2 regions of the Clostridium hominis genome follow, and region 1 is predicted to be linked to the other one. Evidence: riboswitches for the same ligand, from Rfam matches in the RefSeq annotation. Region 1 holds a riboswitch; the other holds the start of a gene.

Region 1 (6,022 bases):
TTAACATCTGCTCAAATGGTATATAACTCAAGTATGCAAGTTGGAGCTAAGATGATTCAACCAACTTTATTGGATTATTTAGGATAGGAGTAGTTTTATGCAAATAATATTTAAAAGAGGAATACCAGGATTTGAAAGCCTTAAGAACTTTAAAATAGATGAGATTAAAGATAATGAAAAGTTTAAAGTAATGTCTTCTTTAGATGAGGAAGTAAGTTTTGTTGTAGTATCTCCTTTTGACTTTTATAGTGAATATGAATTAAATTTAGATAATGAAACTATGAAAGATTTAGAAGTAAAAGATTCAAAGGATGTTTTAATATTAAATATTATAACTTTAGGAGAAACATTAGAAAAATCAACCATAAATTTAAAAGCTCCTATAGTCATAAATATAAATAATAATTTAGCAAAACAATATATTATTCAATATGATACATATGATACAAAACATCCTTTAATAAGGAGAGAGAAAAATGTTAGTAATTACTAGGAAGAAAGATGAGTCAGTATTAATTGGAGATGATATAGAAATAACTGTTGTAAAGTTGGAAGATGGAAGTGTTAAGTTAGGTATATCAGCACCTAAGGATAAAACTATACTAAGAAAAGAAGTGTATGAAAAAGTTAAAGAAGAAAATATTAAGGCTATAAGCAAGGAGATAGATTTAAGCAAACTATTAAAATAAAGAAACAATTAGGGGGAAGTAGTGGATGTATGCTGCAAATCCATACAATGTATATAAGCAAAATTCAATAAATATGTCATCAAAGGAAAACCTATTACTTATGTTAGTAGACGCAACAGTTAGATGTACAAAGCTTGCAAGAAAGGCTATAGAAGAAAAAAATATTCAATTGGCACATAAAGAATTAACAAGAGTTCAAGATATATATACTGAACTAATTTCAACATTAAATATGAATGCCGGAGATTTTACTAGAGATTTACATAATTTATATTCTTTTATTAAAGAAAGGTTAGCAATAGCAAATATAAAAAAAGATGTGACTATAATAGATGAGATATTGCCATTAATAGAAGAAATCAGAGATATGTGGCATGAAGCAAATAAAATAGCAAAATCAGTAAAATAGGAGGGATAGTATGTCTTCAGTAAATTCAGTTAGAATACCAGGATTAGCAACAGGAATGGATACAGACCAGATGATAAAGGATATGCTTACTGGTGAACAAAGTAAAATTGATAAAGTATTTCAAAATCAACAGATGGTAAAATGGCAGCAGGAAACATATAGAGATATAACTAAAAATGTAAAGGGTTTTTATGATAAATACTTTAGTGTAACTTCTAAGGATTACATATTAGGAAGCAAAAGCTTTAACACTATCACTGTTAATAGCTCTAATAATAGTGTTATAACAGCCACTGGTAGTTCAAGCGCAAGTAATATTAATTATAACTTTGATGTTAAGAGATTAGCTACATCTAAAACTATGAGCGCATCAAGTGCAAGTAATGGAGTAACTATAAAGAAAGATAGTACTCTAGAAGAATTAGGATTATTAGTTGATGGAGCTACTTTCAAAATAAGTACTGGTGAAGGTAAAGAATCAAAGGTTATTACAATAAATAAAGATGATAAAGTAAGTGATTTGATAAATAAAATAAATGAAAGTTTTCCAGGAGAAGTTAAGGCTTCCTTTAGTGATATGACTGGAAAATTAACTATTTCATCTAATACTACTGGTGATAGTTCAACTTTGAAAATTATAGATGTTGAAAAAGATGCAGATGGTAACTATGTTAATAAAGATACTTCAGATTCGCTATCCTTTTTGAAGATGAGTGAAACTGAAGGAAAAAATGCAGAAGTTATTGTAATGGATAGTGCAGGTAAGGTGATTAAAGAATTAAATGAAAGTAAAAATACATTTAATATAGATGGAATAACATATAACTTAAATGGTGTTGGACAAGCATCTTTAACTTCAACTCAAGATGTAACTCCTGTAGTTGAAAAATTAGAAAGTTTTATAAATGATTATAACAAGATAATGGATGATATTTACGATTTAGTAACTCAGAAAAAATCAAATGGTTATCCACCTCTTACAGAAGCTCAGAAAAAGGAAATGACAGAAGAGGAAATAAAAAATTGGGATAAAAAATCTAAAGAAGGTATGCTTAGAAATGATAGTGAGCTAAGAGCCTTTATGGATGATATGAAAAGTGCAATGCTAGGACCTTTTGAGAGCTTAGGTAAGAGTTTATCAGACATAGGTATTACAAGTGTTGATAATTACAATAAACCAGGTCAAATAAAACTTGATGTAGATAAATTTACAAAAGTTCTTCAAGAAAATGGAGATTTAGCAGAAAAGATTACTACTGGTGTATTTGATAAAGTAAAAACTAATATGTATAAATATGTAGGAAGTTCTACTAGTATATTCGCTAAAAAAGCAGGTATTGAAAAGACATCAACTGATCTTAATAACTTATATTCTGAACAAATTAGAAAACAAGAAGAGCAAATTAAAAAGTTAACGAGTAAGATGAAGACAAAAGAACAACAGTTATATTCTAAATTTGCAAGATTAGAAGCAACTATGAGTAAGCTTAACTCACAAATGAATTATTTCGTTAATCAGTAGGTGAGTATAGCATGGAAAGTAAAATAAAATTGTATAAAGAGTTAACTATAGCTATGTTAGAATCTCTACAAGATGAAGATTATGAAGGATTTGATTTGTTAATAGAAGAACGGGAAGGATTTATAAAAGTATTAATAGCTAATGATGAAATAGAAAGTTTTAAGCTGTTGTATGATAGAGAAAAATTAAGAGGTTTAGAGCTTGAGATTAAATCATTATTAGATAGAAAAATTCAAGATACTAAAAAAGAAATAAAGGAATATAAAGTTAGTATCCAAGGAAATAAATTATACAATAATATAAAAAAAGAAAATTTAAATATTTTTTCAAAAAAAGTATAAAGTATTTTAAGTATACACCGATATATATAACATAAGGTTCTTCAAGAGGAAGTTAAGCCTTATAGAATATAAAAGACAAGGATGTCGTCAAAAATCAAGGAGGGTTTTACAATGATCGTAAACACAAATATGAATGCTTTAACAGCACACAATGCAATGACAAAGAATACTGCTTTATCAGGAAACTCAATGGAGAAAATTTCTTCAGGATTAAGAATTACTAAGGCTGGAGATGATGCTGCAGGATTAGCAATCTCTGAAAAAATGAGATCTCAAATTAGAGGATTAGACCAAGCTAGTAGAAATGTTCAAGATGGTATCTCTATGGTTCAAACTCAAGAAGGGGCTCTAGAAGAGGCTGGGAACATAGCTCACAGAATGAGAGAACTTGCGGTTCAAGCTGGCAATGATACATTATCAGCAGAAGATAGAGTAAAGATAAGTACTGAAATTAATCACTTAGGTGAAGAAATGTTAAAAATTGCTCAAGAAACAAAATTTAATGATATCAATGTTTTAAATGGAACAACAGCAACAACAACTATTCAAGCTGGAGCTACTGATGAAACTAGAACTATAAATAATGTAGACTTAAAGGATATAGCTGAAACGCTGACAGGTCTAGTTATAGCAACTGATACAGGTGCCATAACTGGTACTTCAACTATGGCTGTGGATACTAATGCAAATGCTCAAACTTTAATAGAAAATATAGATACGGCACTTGAAGATATTAATACTGGTAGAGCTAATATGGGAGCTATTCAAAATAGATTAGAATATACTCAAAGTAACTTAACTACTTCAAGTGAAAATTTAACAGCTGCTGAATCAAGAATTAGAGATGTAGATGTTGCTAAAGAAATGGTTAACTTATCTAAGTTAAATATTTTATCTCAAGCTTCTCAATCAATGATTTCTCAAGCAAATCAACAACCACAAAATGTATTACAATTATTAAGATAATTAGTTTTATAAGGGTAAAGCAATTGCTTTATCCTTTGTTTAATATAATTACAATATAAGTTTAAAAAGTAAAGTTTAATAACAAAAAAAGTGTAATTATAAAAATAATTCTAAATATAGGTAAAATTATGTAAAAAAATTGTGAAAAGTATAGAAATAAATAGAAAAAGGGTATATAATGATACTTGTAAATTAAATATGGCAAACTTAGGGAAATCTAAGGACGCAAAGCTATAGGGGCTAAAATTAGAAATCATGCCAGCCAGTTGCCGAAGAGTCAGTGAACTTTTTGTTTTGAGATTCATGTTAAAATATACAAGTATTATTATAATATTTAAGTATAAAGGGTAATTATATCCTACACTTAATATAGATACTTGTCTTTTAAATAGAATTTTATTAACTACTGTCTTCGGACAGTAGTATTTTTTTGCAGAATTTTAAAATTGAATAGGCAAAACTAGGGAAACCTAGTGACGCAAAGCTATAGGGGCTAAAATTAAAAATCATGCCAGCCAGTTGCCAAGGAGTCAGTGAACTTTTTGTTTTAAGACTTTGTTTATGTAATATTAGACGATAGTTATAATAATTATTATTATATTTAAGTTAATAATAATTGTTATTAAAGTATGTGTTTTAATAGTAGATACTTATACAATGTTTTTTAGAATACTACTCTCTTTGGAGTAGTATTTTTTTTGTTAAAAAATTCAGAGAATTAAAAAAATTGAAAATAAGAAGGGGAGTAAATATGGAAATATATAGACTTTTAAAGACAAGCCTAGATGCTACTGAGATTAGGGGGAAGACTATAGCAAATAATATAGCAAATATAAATACACCTGGATACAAGAGAAAATATGTAACTTTCGAAGAAACTCTAAACAATATAAATAAAAGTCCAAAGATAGAAGTTAAAGAGGATAAGTCAACATCAATAAGAACAGATGGAAATAATATTGATTTAGAAAATGAAAAAGTAAATCAAGCCGCAAATACACTTATGTATAACGGATTGGTTAGTGTAACAAATACAAAATTAGCAATAGCTAAAAGTGTGATAACAGGAAGGTAATTAATATGAGTATATTTAATGGTATGAGAATAAGTGCAAGCGGTTTATCGGCAGAGAGACTAAGATTAGATGTAATTTCATCCAATATTGCAAATTCAAGAACTACTAGAACAGAAGATGGAGGGGCTTATATAAGAAAAACAGCTATATTCTCTGAAAATTATGATAAAAAGTTAGGGTTATTAGGTGTAAAGACAACAAAGGTAGAAGAAGATAAATCTCCTTTAAAAAGAGAGTATGATCCTAGTCATCCAGATGCAGATGATGAAGGATATGTAGAATATCCTAATGTTGACTTACTAGTTGAAATGTCAGATTTAATATCGGCATCAAGAGCATATGAATCGAATGTTGATACATTAAATGCTCAAAAGAATATGATATCTAAAGCTTTAGAAATAGGAAGGTAGTGGGTAGGTTATGAATATACAATCAATAGGGTCAAGTTCATTATTAAATAATATAGGAATGCAAAGCTTAGAAAAGAACATAGATGAGAAAAAGAGTTTTTCAGATGTCATAAGTAATGCGATTAATAATGTAAATGAAAAGCAGATAAATGCAGATAACAGCATAGAAAGCCTTATAAAAGGTGATGATATTACAATGCATGAAGTAATGCTTTCAATGCAAGAGTCACAGCTTTCAATGCAATTACTTATAGAAGTAAGAAATAAAATGGTTGAAGCATATCAAGAAATAAATAAAATCCAACTTTAAAATCCATTAAGAGGTAAATAATATGCAGAAGAATTTTATAGAAAGTATAAAAGAATTCATAAATAAGTCAGTAGATGGATTCAAAAAGTTAGATAAGAATAAGAAATATGCTATAGGAATTGGTGTAGTAGCTATAGTGTTAGCTATCATATTTAGTTTCAATTATAGTGTTAAGAATAAATATGGAATTCTATTTTCAGGCTTAGATACATATGATGCAGCCAACATAAGCAAGGCTTTAGAAGACAAAGGTGTTGAGACTAAAATAGAAGGAAATACTATATATGTTCCAAAGGAGCA
Region 2 (6,022 bases), on a different contig from region 1:
AAAATATTTTGAGTCTAGATTTACATTAATTGATAGGATAAAGAATAATATTAATAGTGTTAATGAAAAGATAGATGAACTTATGATGAAAAATAGTAGTAATGCTCTAGCATTTGTAGCAACTATTGCAACAGGATTATTAACATATTCATTAGAGGACAATTCAAGTTTGAAAATAATGAAAGTAATAATGCTTGCATACTGTTTTGTTTTAATAATTAATATATTTTACATTATTCCAAATATAAAAAGACAATTTAAGCAAATAGAAGAGGAGTATCTATTCAATATACATAAGTATAATGAAAAATTTAGATTATCAGAACCTTTAGAGATTGAAGAAAAGCATTTTGGTGAAAATAAAAAAAATATTGAAAAAACATTTTGTATAATGAATATAACCTATTGGATAATTAGTTTAGCTATTTTATTTTTAGTGTTTAAAGATGGATTACTAGAAAATATTATAAAGATAATTTAGAAAGAGTGTATATGAACTATTTTTTTATGAAAAATAAGAAATAAGTTTATACAATAAAAAATAACAGTATATAACAAGTGAAGATAATTTTATTAATGGATATAAAACAAATAAGTATTAAGAAAATTAACAGAGAAAAGAGTAGAATATTATAATGGGAGTAAATATTAAATAATTTGTAGAAGTATTAGGTAGTGGAATGAATAAAGTTTATGAATTGATTAAAAAGAAGACTTACCTAAATTAAATTTAATATAAGCATATAATTAAGAAGAACTAGATTAGAGGAATATTAGTAAATAATATTTGAGAAATTGTGTAATGAAATCAATATTATTTAGATTTTAGAAGTCGAGGGTATTAATAGTTACGTATCGCCTCCACCAAATAAAACCGTACAGATTTTTCTGCACGGTTTTTCTATTTTATAGAAATAAATTCTTTATAAAAATTAAATTTTGCTTTTAATAATTCATCATAGTATCTACCATTTTTAGGGGGAGCTCTTTGTATTTATTCAATAATAATTCAGCTCTTTTCTTTAGTAGCAAGATTTAATAAATTTATAGTATTGAAGTTAACATCAGGAGCGATAGCAATTAAATAATTTCTTGATATAAATGTAAAAATTGAAAAAGTGGATAATAATTGACAAAAAAATATATAATATGATAGAATTTTATTGAAAAAATTAATAGGCAAACCTATGGAAACGTAGGGACGCAAAGCTATAGGGACTAAGGTTTTAAAACTATGTCAGCCAGTTGCCAAAGAGTACATTATACTTTTTGTTTTAAGATTTATAGTTAGTATTATTGCGTATATTTATATGAAAAATATTAAATTATCAAGTCTGTATTAAGTTACTCTTTTTGAGTAACTTTTTTTTATTCTTAAAGAAAATTTATCTATAATGTACTTCTGAGGGGGAAAATCAGGAGGGGTAAATATGAAAAGAAAAATCGCAGCATTAGTAGCTATGTCTATAGTAGTTACTAATACTATGCCAACAATGAGTGCTTTTGCAGATGAAATTGCAAGAAATAAAGCAACAGGCATAGTAAAGAAAGTAAGCCCAAATATGGTGGTGGAGAATTTCAAAATGAAGGATTATGAAAACTTCACTAAGTATAATGAAGCTTATAGGGTAAATGTAAAATCAATAACTAATAATGGGGGGAAGTACAATCAAAGTGTTATAACTAATGCTATAGATGGCAAGTTAGAAACACACTGGGAAACTGGAATAGAGAATAAAGCAGACTTTAAAAACGAAGTAGAATTTGAATTTGAAAATGTTGAAAAAATAAACAGATTAGCTTATGCTACTAGACAAGATGGGGCGAAACCTAAAGGTTATCCTAAAACTGCACAAATTCTAGTATCTGAAACAGAAGATGGAGATTACAAATTAGTTGGAGAAGTTACAAGCACTAAAGTAACTGGAGATATGGTTGAATTTAAATTTGATACAGTAGAAGCTAAGAAAGTTAAGTTTATATTCTCTGATGTTCATAATGGTTGGGCAAGTGCTTCAGAGTTTTGGTTCTACAAAGAAGATAAAACTTTAGATAAGATGGAAACACTTTTCACTGACAATAACATGAATGAAGTTAGCCCTGATTTTGCTAACTTAGAAGATCTTAAAGCTTTAGAAAAAGAAGCTAAAGATCATCCGTTCTATGCAAACTTCAAGGAAGATATAGATAATGCTATAGCTATATTAGAAGGGGAAGAACTAGAAAGTGGTATAGCTAAAGTATCGAAATTAACTGCATATGATACAGAATATCAAGACGCTTATAATGAAAAATTTATGATATCAACAAATAAAATAACTAAAGTAGAAGCTAATGGTGGAATATATCCAGGTACTAAATATGAATATATGTTTGATGGTGACCCTAATACACATTGGGAAACTACCAAAGATAATAGCACAGATTTCACAAATGAAATAACTTTAACTTTAGATGAAGCACAAGTTATAGATAGATTAGCTTATAAAGCTAGAAGTGTAAATAGCAAAGGATTTCCTACTAAGTTTGAAATACATGTTTCAGAAACTTCTAAAGGAGAAACATTCCAAAAAATAGCCGATGGAGAAGCTAGTGTAACAAGTGACATGGTTGAATTCAAGTTCGCTCCTACAAAAGTTAAAAGAGTTAAATTAGTATTTAACGAATGTAACAGTGGTAGGGCATTTGCTTCAGAAATGAGATTATATAAGCAAGATGAATTAAGTGAAAGGTACGCTACATTATTTACAAATGATAAGAAAAATGAAATAAGTAGTGAGTTTAATTCTATAGAGAAGCTAGAAAAGTTTGATAAAGAATTAGAGCAACACCCTTTATATAATTTATATAAAGAAGGTATAAATGATGCTAGATTAATACTTGAAAATAATAAAGCTACATATGTGGATGCAAGAGTATCTAAATTTAAAGAGTTTGGTTCACCTGAGTTAGCAGAGTATGATAAGACTTATAAAATAGATAATGAGCGTATAGTAAACATAACTACTAACGGGGGTCACTATGCTAATGATGTAATAGCAAGAGCAATAGATGGTAATGTTGAAACTTCTTGGCATTCAAATAGAACAAATAACGAAAGCCATACTAATGAAGTTACTATGACATTAGATAAACTAGAAACTATAGATAAGGTAATTTACACTTCACCTAGAGCTAGAGGATTTGCAGAAGAGTTTGATATATATGTATCTAAAACTTTAGAAGGTGATACTTTCGAAAAGGTTACAAGTGGTAGAGCAAGTAGAACTAATGATTCAGTTTCTATAAAGTTTAATCCAACAGAAGCTAGAAGAGTTAAGTTTGTATACACTAAAGCTTATGAAAACTTTGCACTAGCTTATGAGTTTGGTTTATATAAACAAGACACAATTATAGATAAGATGGATAACTTATTCACAGACGAAACTATGAATACTGTAAGCGAAGAATATGCTAATATGGAAGCTTTAAATAAATTAGAAGATGAAGTTAAAGTACATCCATTCTACGAAGATTTTAAAGAAGATATAGAAAATGCTAAGGCTTTGGTTGAACAAGGAGAAGTTGAAGCAACTGTAAGTAAAACTAAAAAGTTTAACCATTATAACAATAAGGAGTACATGGATCAGTTTGTTATAAATAGAGAGAATATAAAGAAAATATCTAACAACGGTGGACAATGGTCTACTATGAGAATAGATAATGCCATAGATGGTGATTTAGATACATATTGGGAAACTAATACAGCTAATAAAGAAGATTGGAAAAATGAAGTTACTGTAGAATTTATAAATCCGGTAATTATAGATAGAATAGCTTATGGTGCTAGAAAATCAGACAGAAAAGGTTTCTTAGAGGAATTTGAAATTTATGCTTCTGCTACAACAAAAGGAGATAACTTCAAACTAGTATCTACTGCAAAAGCAGATAAAACTACTGGTTTAGTTGAGGCAAAGTTTGAGCCTACTAAATTCCAAAGATTAAAAATAAGAGTAGTTAAAGGAGATCAAAGCTGGGCTACCTTAAATGAATTAATTTTCTTAAAAGAAGACTCTATAGCTAATAAAGTTTATAACATGTTTACAAGTGATTTAATGAATGAATTAGTTGATGAGTATGACACAATAGAAGAAATAGAAACTTTAGAGAGAGAAGTTAATACACATCCATTAAAAGAAGAGTTAATGGAGTATATAAAAAGAGCTAAGGATATAGTTCAAAATCCTGAACAAGCTAAACAGTATGTGTATGAATTAGAATCTAGGGGAGACTCTATAAAAGAATCTCAAAAAAGACAAATGTGGAATTTCCAAGATTGGCAACCAACAGGTTTAGCAGTTAAGTCAGGACAAGAAATAACTGTTTATGTAGATGTAGAACCAGGAACACCAACTCCTAGATTAGTGTTTAAGCAAATGGATTCTCAACATAATGGTAATGTTGATTTAAGATTATCTCCTGGTAAAAATGTTATTACAATACCTGAACTTAATTCTAATGAATTAAGACCAAATGTAGCTAAGGCAGGGGTATTATACACTGTTAACCCTTATACAAAGGAGCAACAAATAAGAAGTCCTAAGATAAAAATAGAAGGTGCTTTTGAATATCCTGATTTCGTATTAGGACAAGATTCTGATGAAGCTATAATGAAGGAACTAGAAGAATATGTTGATAAGCTAGAAAAAGATCCTACACTACCAGATGTATATGAAGTATTTAGTAAGAAGAACTTAGTTAACACTAGAGCAACATATGCTTTGGATTGGTACAAAAAGAATAATTTACTTCCTTCATACACTGCAAATAAGGTAGATGGAATAGTAGCAGAAGCAATGAAATTCTGGGGCTTTGATGGTTCAAGTGAAGTAAACTCAGACTACAATTACAGATATGTATCAATGTTAAAGTGGTTAGATAATGGTGGCTTCATGAATGCAGGTAATGGTATAACAGGTTATAACCAAAATGAGCAGGGAGCAGTTTTAGGCTATAACACTGGTTGGGGATTAATGCATGAATTAGGACATAATATGGATACTGCTAGAATGAGTGTAGTAGAAGTTACAAATAATATGTTACCTTTACATTTTGAAGTATTAGAAGGAAAGGCAAGTAGATTTTCTCAACAAAACCAATACGAAGCTAATATATTCCCTAAGGTAACAAGGGAGGATTACTCAAATAATATTTGGTATCCAGAAAATGATTACTCTAATTTACAACACATAGCTCCATTATGGCAATTACAGTTATATGATGAAACATTCTGGCCTAGATTACAACAAGAGTTTAGAGCCAATACTTCATTAGGTGGTGGAAGCTGGGATAACAAGCATGAAGCTTGGGTAATTGCTGCATCTAATGTAATGCAAATGGACTTAACTGAACATTTTGCTAGACATGGCTTCCGTGTAAATGAGGAAACAGCAGAACACATGAAACAATATCAAAAAACAACTAAAAAGCTATGGTACATGAATGATAACAAATATCTAAAAGAGGGTGAAGCATTTAATGAAAACTTCAATTTAAAATTACACCCAAAAGTAAATGAAGAAAATGTAACTTTAACTATGGAAATAGATAGAGAAAATAATAAGAGTCTTTTAGGATACGAAATATACAGAGATGGAAGCTTAATAGGATTTACAAATAAGGAAACTTATGTAGATAAAGAAGCTGTAATGGGAACTAATCATACTTATGAGGTTGTTGCTTTTAGCAATGATCTAAACAGTGCAGAAGGTGTAAGTGTTAAAGCACATGCACATAAGTTAGAAGCTCAAAAGGACATAGTTATAGAGCTTAATAAGGAGTTTAACCCTCTAGATTATGTAAAAGCTGTTGATTATCAAGGTAACAAACTTGATAATATAATAGTAGAACATAATGTAGATACATCTAGAAAAGGTGAGTATGAAGTAACTTATAAGATAACTCAAGAGGGAGTAACTTTAACAGATACTAGTACAGTAACAGTAGTAAGTGATTTTGCTTACCTAAGTGATTTAGAACATAA

Evidence for each region. A riboswitch is a leader RNA that binds a small molecule or an ion and turns the genes downstream of it on or off. The one in region 1 is predicted to bind cyclic di-GMP.
Region 2: another riboswitch for cyclic di-GMP. It lies ahead of H8S20_RS03110 (NPCBM/NEW2 domain-containing protein); the one in region 1 lies ahead of H8S20_RS19120 (flagellar basal body protein).

The regions. Positions count from the first base shown of each region.
Region 1 is NZ_JACOOO010000047.1:89,324-95,345, forward strand. It holds gene H8S20_RS19085 (flagellin N-terminal helical domain-containing protein) at 1-87, shown strand, start outside; gene fliW (flagellar assembly protein FliW) at 98-493, shown strand; gene csrA (carbon storage regulator CsrA) at 477-689, shown strand; gene fliS (flagellar export chaperone FliS) at 715-1,098, shown strand; gene fliD (flagellar filament capping protein FliD) at 1,109-2,620, shown strand; gene fliT (flagellar protein FliT) at 2,632-2,961, shown strand; gene H8S20_RS19115 (flagellin N-terminal helical domain-containing protein) at 3,073-3,927, shown strand; cyclic di-GMP riboswitch class I at 4,118-4,201, shown strand; cyclic di-GMP riboswitch class I at 4,371-4,454, shown strand; gene H8S20_RS19120 (flagellar basal body protein) at 4,679-5,002, shown strand; gene flgC (flagellar basal body rod protein FlgC) at 5,008-5,412, shown strand; gene fliE (flagellar hook-basal body complex protein FliE) at 5,423-5,722, shown strand; gene fliF (flagellar basal-body MS-ring/collar protein FliF) at 5,745-6,022, shown strand, end outside.
Region 2 is NZ_JACOOO010000004.1:287,785-293,806, reverse strand. It holds gene H8S20_RS03115 (hypothetical protein) at 1-481, shown strand, start outside; cyclic di-GMP riboswitch class I at 1,169-1,253, shown strand; gene H8S20_RS03110 (NPCBM/NEW2 domain-containing protein) at 1,431-6,022, shown strand, end outside.